Regions from separate parts of the Acetoanaerobium noterae genome, predicted to be linked through region 1. Evidence: riboswitches for the same ligand, from Rfam matches in the RefSeq annotation. Region 1 holds a riboswitch; each other region holds the start of a gene.
The links. A riboswitch is a leader RNA that binds a small molecule or an ion and turns the genes downstream of it on or off. The one in region 1 is predicted to bind S-adenosylmethionine.
Positions count from the first base shown of each region.

Region 2: another riboswitch for S-adenosylmethionine. It lies ahead of B5X47_RS03645 (O-acetylhomoserine aminocarboxypropyltransferase/cysteine synthase family protein); the one in region 1 lies ahead of B5X47_RS04495 (homocysteine S-methyltransferase family protein).
Region 3: another riboswitch for S-adenosylmethionine. It lies ahead of metK (methionine adenosyltransferase); the one in region 1 lies ahead of B5X47_RS04495 (homocysteine S-methyltransferase family protein).

Region 1 is NZ_FUYN01000002.1:173,511-176,725, reverse strand. Features, by position in the region: gene B5X47_RS04495 (homocysteine S-methyltransferase family protein) at 1-1,568, opposite strand, end outside; SAM riboswitch class I at 1,765-1,868, opposite strand; gene B5X47_RS04490 (GIY-YIG nuclease family protein) at 1,869-2,156, opposite strand; gene B5X47_RS04485 (TfoX/Sxy family protein) at 2,169-2,426, opposite strand; T-box leader at 2,761-2,984, shown strand; gene B5X47_RS04480 (argininosuccinate synthase) at 3,037-3,215, shown strand, end outside.
Region 2 is NZ_FUYN01000001.1:724,485-727,699, forward strand. Features, by position in the region: gene B5X47_RS03645 (O-acetylhomoserine aminocarboxypropyltransferase/cysteine synthase family protein) at 1-1,161, opposite strand, end outside; SAM riboswitch class I at 1,284-1,386, opposite strand; gene B5X47_RS03650 (ClC family H(+)/Cl(-) exchange transporter) at 1,482-3,041, opposite strand.
Region 3 is NZ_FUYN01000010.1:7,600-10,814, reverse strand. Features, by position in the region: gene B5X47_RS12935 (phosphodiester glycosidase family protein) at 1-1,008, shown strand, start outside; SAM riboswitch class I at 1,114-1,219, shown strand; gene metK (methionine adenosyltransferase) at 1,368-2,552, shown strand; gene recD2 (SF1B family DNA helicase RecD2) at 2,716-3,215, shown strand, end outside.

The sequences.
Region 1 (3,215 bases):
ATTAGCATAGAAAGCAAGGTTTGATTTAATCTATCTCTATTTTTCATGCCATAAGAAACATTGCTAAGCCCAAGAGAGGTCTTTATTCCTTTATTTGATAACTGCCTTACAATCTCTACTGTATCAAGTGGCGATATGCTGTAGGTTTTATTTGTAAAAAGCAGTGGGTCTATATAGATATCCTCAGCCTTTATTCCTTCACTTAGGAGTCTGCTCTGAAGCTTTTCTGCTATTTCTACAGTTTCAGCTATGGTAGTTGGCAGGATTTCATTTTCTATGCATAGTCCTATCACACTAGCACCATATTTTTTTGCAAGAAGAAGGATTTCTCTTAATTCCTTTTCGTCCAAAGCAACTGAGTTTATAAGAGCCTTTCCTGCATAATTTTTAAGGGCCTCTTCTATTATTTCAGGCTCCTTTGAATCTATGCAAAGTACAAAATCAGAATTTAACTGTCCACTTATAACTAGCTCCCTTGCTAATGCTTTTTTATCTGCTCCCTCTGCATTGACATTGATATCAATTACATCTGCACCTTTTAAGCACTGCTCTGATATAACGCTTGTAAGTCCTTTTATATCAAACTCTTCCATATACTGCTTTACAGATTTTCTTGCATGAGGATTAATGGCTTCTCCAATTAAAATAAATGCTTCTGAAGAAACTACCTTGCCCTTTGAAGCAAGATATCCATGAGAATTAGTTTTATTCTCCTTATTATTTTTTACTTCTATGCTATCCGCTAACCTTCTTAGCTCTTTAGTAAACTCAGGAGTAGACCCACAGCAAGAGCCTATATATCCCATATTAAGCTCAAAATATGGCTTCATTTGATTTGCAAATTCACTAGCTGACATGCTATAAACTACATCTTCTCCTACAATCTCAGGCATCCCTGCATTTGGCTGAGCAATAAGCTTTACACTGGTATACTTTTCTATCTCTGCAAGTAGCTCAAGTATATCCTTTGGTCCTTTTGAGCAGTTTATTCCTATGGCATCCACTCCTAGAGCATCTAAAATAACTCCTTGGGCAGCTGGTGATACTCCAGTCAAGGTATAGATGCTGTCATAGGTCATAGAGGCGAGTATAGGAATTTTTATAGTGTGCTTCTTAAAAATATCCTTTAAGGCTATTATTCCTGCTCTTAGCTCTGCTATATCACTAAAGGTTTCAAAGATTATATAATCAGGCTGAGATATCGTTATAGCTTCAAGCTGTCTGTAAAATATCTCGTACATTTCTTCAAAGCTCACATCCCCTACAGGCTTTACAAATTCACCTGTAGGTCCTACAGAAAAAGCTGTCTCTTTGCCTGTAGTTTTAGCTAAATTTATTCCTGCAACGTTAATCTCAATTACTTTATCCTCAAGGTCATAGCTTTTTAGCTTAAGAGGATTTGCTCCAAAGGTATTGGTTGTAATTATATCTGCTCCATTATCTGCATATTCTTTATGTATTTGCTTGATTACTTCGGCTTGAGTTAGGTTTAGCTCCTCAGGGCATTCAAAACATATACTTTTGCTAATAAGCTGACTTCCAAATCCACCATCGAATATTTTTATCATTGCTCTCTCCTTCTTTAACTAAATAATAAACTATCCATTAAAGCATTCTAGATTTCTAATGGGGAACCATTGTCATATTCACAATAAAATCTAGCCCATTATTAAGAATATGGATATCTCATAGTTCAATAAAATATTTTTTGCTTTTTAAAAACAAAAAAGCTTTCTCAAAGAGAAAGCCTAAGTTATAAGTTTTCTCTTATCTTCCTGCTACGCAGTTGGATTTAGCACCTTTTCAGTCTGGGCTGAAGGTTGCTGAGACTTCACAGGGCCATATCCCTCCGTCTCTCTCGATAAGAATCATACTATTGAGTTTTTAATTAATGCTTCTTTTTGAAGCTTTGAGAGTTTTTTTATACTGCACTCTCTTTTCATTGCACTGCTTTTTGTATCGTGCCTTTCCACATAAACCAAGCTAACTGGAAGCCTTGCTCTAGTGTACTTTGATGCTGTTCCTTCACAGTGAAGTTTAAACCTCATATCGATATCCACCGTGTATCCAGTGTACAAGCTGTTATCTTTACATCTTAGCATATATACATAAAACTGCCTAATATTTTTTTGTAGTAATTCTTCTTGTTTTTTCATTTAATCCCAGCTTTACTTTTTTTCTGAGTCTGCAAATCTCTTTAAATCAGCTTTGATATCGTCTGCCAGATCATGCCATCTTATCCCTTGTATAGCTCCTTCTAATGCATACAGGGTGTTAATGCAGGCATCTATATCATGCTCTTTTAATATCACATATGCAGATTTTGAACCTAGCTTTCTCAACTCCATAGGAGTAGTTATCCCTGCATTTATTAATCGTTGCTCTAGTGTTGGTCCTATGTTTTCCATATCTGATAGCTTGCTCATATTACTCTCCCCTTTTAATATATACTCTATTCATTCTATATATTTATTAATCTACCAAAATTTAATACCTCATATAATAAATCATCTACTTACTAAAAATATATATAATTTAAATTATATTAAACAAAATTTGCTCAATTGTAAACAAAAACTTTAACTTTTGTAAAAATATTTTAAAAAATTTTTAAGCTTTAGGAAAATGTTTTTCATAATAATTTCATGGTTATTCCCCGATTATTTATATATAAAAATAATTTTTTAAAACATAAAAATATATTTTTTGATGTTGACAAGTAAAAATTAAATCCCTATAATCAGAAAAAAACAAGTATATGCATATCCAGTGATGGGAAAAGTAAGCTAAGAGATGACTCCAGCGAGTCGGCACAGAGTGGAAGGCCGACAGTCTCACCTTAACCGAACAAGGGACCCTGAGGATGCCTTTTGAAATCAAAGTATGAAGGCACGGCTGTCGCCGTTAACGATATCGAGTGAATTGTATTAGTGCACAAATACAATTAATTAGAGTGGTACCGCGGATATAAATCCGTCTCTTTGTAATACGAAGAGGCGGATTTTTTTAATTTCTAAAATAATGGAGGAAAATATAATGAAAACAAATAATATAACTAAAAAAGATAAAATAGTACTTGCTTACTCTGGTGGACTTGACACTTCTATAATCATTCCATGGCTAAAAGAAAACTACAATGCAGATATAATAGCTGCTTGCATAAACGTAGGACAAGATGAAGATATGCAAAAGGTTCAGGAAAAAGCTATAAAATC
Region 2 (3,215 bases), on a different contig from region 1:
ACTTAACTGTCTATGCGTCATACTAGCTGGATGAAGCACATGTGTTCTTAAATCTCCTACATGAACTACAAGGCTCGCTAGCTTGACAGAATTTATAAATAGCTTGGCTTTGTCTACTCCGCCCTTCACTCCAAATGATATAACTCCAGAAGCGCCTTTAGGAAGATATTTTTCAGCAAGCTTGTAGTCTTTGGAACCTTCTAGCTTTGGATAGTTGACCCATGCAACCTCATCTAGGCTTTGAAGAAACTTCGCAACCTCTAGAGCATTGTCACTGTGTCTTTGCATTCTAAGAGCCAAGGTTTCTGTTCCTAAATTAATTAAAAATGCATTATTGGGACTCATCGTAGAGCCTAAATCTCTAAGAAGCGATGCTCTTGCCTTTACTATGAAGGCTTGGTTTCCAAAAGCCTCTGTATAGCTAAGCCCATGATATGCCGGGTCTGGCTGAGTAAGGCAATCAAAGTTCCCATTGTTCCAATCAAAATTACCGCTGTCTACTATCACGCCACCTAGACTAGTTGCATGACCATCTAGATACTTTGTAGCAGAATGAGTAACTATATCAGCTCCATGCTCTATCGGTCTGCATAAATAAGGTGTAGCAAAGGTATTGTCCACAACAAATGCCAATTTATTATCATGTGCGGCTTTTGCAAAAGCCTCTATATCAAGTACCTCTACACCAGGATTTCCTAACGTTTCTGCAAATAGCAGCTTTGTTTTAGAATTTACATGTTTTGCAATCTCTTTAGGCTCTATTGTGCATGGAAGTATAGTTGCCTCAATCCCCATACGCTTTAAAGTAGAAGTAAACAACGTATGGGTTCCACCGTATAGATTTGAAAGGCAGATAAAATTATCCCCAGCGCTACACAAAGTAAAAATAGCAAAGAAATTTGCTGATTGACCTGAAGCAACCCCAAGAGCTCCTACTCCACCTTCTAAAACAGCCAGCTTTTTTTCCAAAACCTCTACAGTTGGATTACTGATTCTGGAATACATATGTCCTACTGCTGATAAATCAAATAAAGCTGCAACCTGATCTGCATCATCGTACTTGTAAGTAGTTGACTGCACTATAGGAGCTACTCTTGGCTCTCCACTTTTTGGTTCATAGCCTGCCTGTACACACTGAGTTTCTACACTGTAATTCTTCATTAATATCCTCTCCTTTTCATATTGAGAGTCTGAGAAATTAAAAAAGCCGCACAAAGTGCGGCTTTATGATTTTAAATAAATAAAATCAACAAATCTAAATACAAAAATAGACTTGTAGGCTACACTTATCTCTCAGACTATTGTCTGCTGGAATTAGCACTCGGTTTTATATAAAACCCTTGCCTGGTTTCGTAGGGCCAGTCCCTCCACCAATCTTGATAAGCAACTTTTATTAAGTTTGATTTTTATAATACACTGTTCTAGGATAAATTGCAAGTATTTTTTTAAATTATTAAATCGTTAGCTTCAGTCACTTTTTTCTAAGGGCGTAAATTCAATTTTTCTAATTTTTCTCTTATTTTAGACTCACAATTAATATCTGTTAATACAACCAAATAATCTCCCACCATAATTTTAGTATCTCCTTTTGGAATAAGTTCTACTTCTCCTCTTTTTATAGCGACGAGAAGAGATTTTCCTGGCCAATGTAAATCTTTTACCAAAGAATTTTCAAAAACAGAGTCATGCTGAACTATTATTTCTACAAGAATTTTATTAATATGTTCTTTCTCATCTTCTGGATGTTCTTGAACTATTAAATTATCAAGTAATTTATCATATACTGGAGGACTATTTAAAAGCTCTGCCACTATATATGCTGTAATTGAAACAACTGTGAGTGAAAGCAAATGGTTGAAAGAACCTGTCATTTCCATTATTAAAACTATACCAGTTATAGGTGCTCTTACAATAGCCGTAAAATATCCAGCCATAGCAAGGATAATAAAATTATTAAAAAGACTCTCATCAAAAATTCCATTTCCTATCATTACATGTCCAAAGATACTTCCAATAGTTGCACCTAAAATAAGTAAAGGAAAAAATATACCACCAGGAGCTCCTGATGCAAAACTTAACATCGAAAAAATAAATTTAACTATTAAGATTAAAACAAGAAAACTAATACCATTTTTAAGATTTAGATATTCTATAATCTTATGGCCTCCTCCTGTTGCAAGTGGAAAAACTAAACCTAGAAATCCTGCTAGAATAAAAGGAATTATTATTTTTGTTCTTATATTAAGAAAAGTTAATTTTTTATAAAATTTTTGAGTTTTAAATAAAGTATAATTATAGATAGCTCCAGAAATCCCCAAAACAATTCCTAAAAATATAAGCATTAAGTATCCATTAAGTGGTACTGTTTGGCTTACTGGAAAATTAAAAACTGGATTCATACCAAAAACTTTTTTCGAAATAAAGTCTGCAGTTACTGCAGCAGAAATAGTCGATAGTAAAATGATTGGAGAAAAATACTTAAAAATTTCTTCTAAGGCAAAAATCACACCTGCCATAGGTGCATTAAATGCTGCTGCTAATCCCGCACTCGCTCCACTAGCCATAAGTATTCTTTTTTCTAGTCTACCTTTTCCAATTTTATTTCCAACCCCTTCAGCTATACATGCTCCTAACTGAATAGAAGGACCTTCTCTACCTAAAGATAAACCTGCTACTATAGCAATAGCACCTCCTACAAACTTTGATATTAGTGTGTGCATCCAAGACTTACGTGATTTAAAATATCCTTTTAGAATTCCTTCTAACTGAGGTATTCCACTTCCTGAAATCATTTTATTTTTATCAACTAAATACCCTACAAAATATCCCATTCCAATTAAGAATAAAAAAGTAATAGGGAGAAACATGAAATTTTGATTCAAAAAAGTATATGTAAAATTAGAGATTGTTTCTGCATTTGTTAGTGTGATTCTGTAAAGAACTGAAACTCCTCCTGCCGCTAAGCCAACCACTATACTTTTAAATAAAATAAACATTTTTTCATTATTATGACTTACCAAAATAGTATAATTATTTTTCAACATCATTCCTCCATTTCACGAAAAACTTGTAACCTTCTTTATTCTATACCTAGGAAACAATTATTTCAAATTCTAAATTGCTATTAATAAAATAACTAATCAATACATATAAATGTTATAATGATGTCTACTTAGGATAAATTAAACTTAAAACAGAAATCTATCAAAACGGGG
Region 3 (3,215 bases), on a different contig from region 1:
GCAAAGGATGCTATGATGCTAGATGGAGGAGGGTCCACACAGCTGATGGCAGACGGGAAAATTCAAAATACTATGGCATCTGCAGAAAGGTCACTTGTTAATGGGCTTACTATAAAAAATACTGCGCCAAAAGGTAGTATTTCTCAGATTGAAATTTCTGTGCTAAATGAAACTATCTTCCAAGGAGACAAGGTAGAGCTTGCTATAAGAGCTTTTGATGCTTCCAAAAATCCTATAGATATAACTACTCCTAGCTTTCAGGTTTTTGGAGAAGGCATATCAGGAAACTTTGATGGTAGATATTTCACTCCTACTTCATCAGGAAGTGGAAATATAGTAGCTTCATATGGAGGAGTTACTGGAAAAATTCCTGTAGAAATACTTAAGAAAAATGCACCTGATTCAAAAATGGTTCAGACTCTTCCCGCTTCAGGAACAGCAGCAGTATTTGGAAGCATGTCAGGTGGAGAGAGCATAATAGATCAGGCATTTAAGGCAAAGCTTGCTAGCTCAGCTAGCGCAAACCAAGCTGTAATGACTCTAGGTGCTGCGGATAACGCATTTTTAGGAGCGGTGTCAGCCCCAAAGGAAGCCTTTAATGGGGCATATAAATATAAAACCGCTGGAAACACAACATTTATTAGCGTAGACAACAGAAATGGCGGAGTATACAAGGTAAAAGGTCAATGGGACTATTTAAAAGGACTAATGTCAAAGAGTGCTGGGAATGTAGTTATAGTGCTTCAAGGCAGTGACAAGTCAGCAGATAGCATAGACCAAAATGCATTTGACAAAATCATTCAAAAAGAAGCAAAGACTAAGAATGTATATGTTGTATATTCAGGAAAGAGTTTTTCCTCTAGAGTAGATGGAAACGTAAGCTATATCAGTGTAGTAGACTATGCATCTATGCCAAAATCTAATATATATCAAGATATAAAATACCTTCAGTTTGCTGAAGCAGATGGAAAATTGGTATATGGATTCAAGCCTGTGCTTACTCCATAAAACTGATACAAAAATAGTAAAAAATATTTTTCAAAAACATATTGACATATGGTTTTCGCTAATATAAAATAAAATCCGTTGCACAATAAATGAATAAATTCTTGAACCTTATCAAGAGAGGTGGAGGGACTGGCCCTGTGAAACCCGGCAACCAGCACAGCAATGTGAGATGGTGCCAATTCCTGCGAGATATATTCTTGGCAGATGAGGTAACTTTAGTAGTTAAGCCTCTTCTGCGTATGTGTATGAAGAGGCTTTTTAATGCAAAAAAGTCTACATTATGTACGATGTGCCACCTTGGCATATACAAGTGATACGGTTTACAGCATTTAATGCTAGAGATGAGGAGGATTTATTAAATGAGAAGATTATTTACATCAGAATCTGTTACTGAGGGCCATCCAGATAAAATCTGTGACCAAATTTCAGATTCAATCCTAGACGCCCTATTAGTTCAAGACCCTAACTCACGTGTGGCGTGTGAGACAGCAGTTACTACAGGTCTTGTTATGGTAATTGGAGAAATAACTACAAACGCATACGTAGATATCCAAAAAGTAGTAAGAGAGACAGTTAAGGAAATCGGATACGATAGAGCAAAATATGGATTTGACTGCGAAACATGCGCAGTAATCAATGCTATAGACGAGCAAAGTGCAGACATCGCTATGGGTGTAGACGAAGCCCTAGAGCACAAAGAAGGAACTATGAAAGATGAAGTAGAAGCAGTAGGAGCTGGAGACCAAGGTATGATGTTTGGGTTTGCTTGTGACGAGACTCCAGAGTTCATGCCACTTCCTATTTCACTAGCTCACAAGCTAGCTAAAAGACTTTCAGATGTAAGAAAAGACAAGACTCTTGATTACTTAAGACCAGATGGAAAAACTCAAGTAACAGTAGAGTATGAAGATGACAAACCAGTAAGAATAGACACTATAGTAATCTCTACTCAGCACAACCCAGAAGTAACTAGAGAGCAAATCGAAAAAGACTTAATCGAAAACGTAATTAAGCCAATAGTAGATAGCAAGTTACTTGATGAAAACACTAAGTACCTTATCAACCCTACAGGAAGATTCGTAATCGGAGGACCTCAAGGAGATTCAGGACTTACAGGAAGAAAAATCATCGTAGATACTTACGGCGGATACGCTAGACACGGTGGAGGAGCTTTCTCAGGTAAAGACTCTACAAAGGTAGACCGCTCTGCAGCATACGCAGCTAGATGGGTTGCGAAAAACGTAGTAGCAGCAGGACTTGCTAAGAAATGCGAGATTCAGTTAGCTTATGCAATCGGTGTAGCTGAGCCTGTATCAGTACTAGTTGATACATTTGGAACAGGCATTATAGCTGATGAGAAGATTTCTGAAATCATTTCTAAAAACTTTGATCTTCGCCCAGGAGCTATAATTAGAGACCTAGGACTTAGAAGACCGATATTTAAGCAAACAGCAGCTTACGGACACTTTGGAAGAACAGATGTAAGCCTTCCTTGGGAAGAGCTAAACAAAGTAGACGACATTAAAAAAGACGCGGGACTATAAAGATATAATAAATTCAGTAATTTAAACGATAATAAGTTGTTTATGGAACTCAAAAGCTTATAAAAACAAAGGATTAGTACTCAGGGAAATCTGGATACTAATCCTTTTTTCATATCGTATGTTATAATAAATCATATTCAAAATACATTTGGAGTGTATGCTTATGCCTATAGAATTAAAAGGAAAAATTTCAGATATAATATTTCAAAACGATGAAAATGGCTACACTATAGCAAACCTAATCAGCGATGAGCTAGGAGAAGTTACAGTGGTAGGCTGTATGCCATCTGTCAGAGAGCTCGACAATATAAAGGTCAGTGGAGAGTGGAAGACTCACGATATATATGGCAGACAGTTTGGCGTTATGAGCTTTACTCATATGGCTATAGATTCGCTAGATGGAATCATAGCTTACCTAGCATCTGGAACGATAGAAGGCATAGGTCTTAAAATGGCACATAAAATCACAGATAAATTCGGGATAAAAGCTATAGAAATCCTAGAAACTAATCCTAATAGATACTTAGAAATAGAAGGCATAGGCAGAAAGAAACTCGATAAAATGATAAGCTCTCATATGGAAGGCAGACAGCTAAAATCTATAATAACAGCATTTTCGCCATATGGAATAAGTCCAGCCTACTGCATGAAAATCTATAAAAA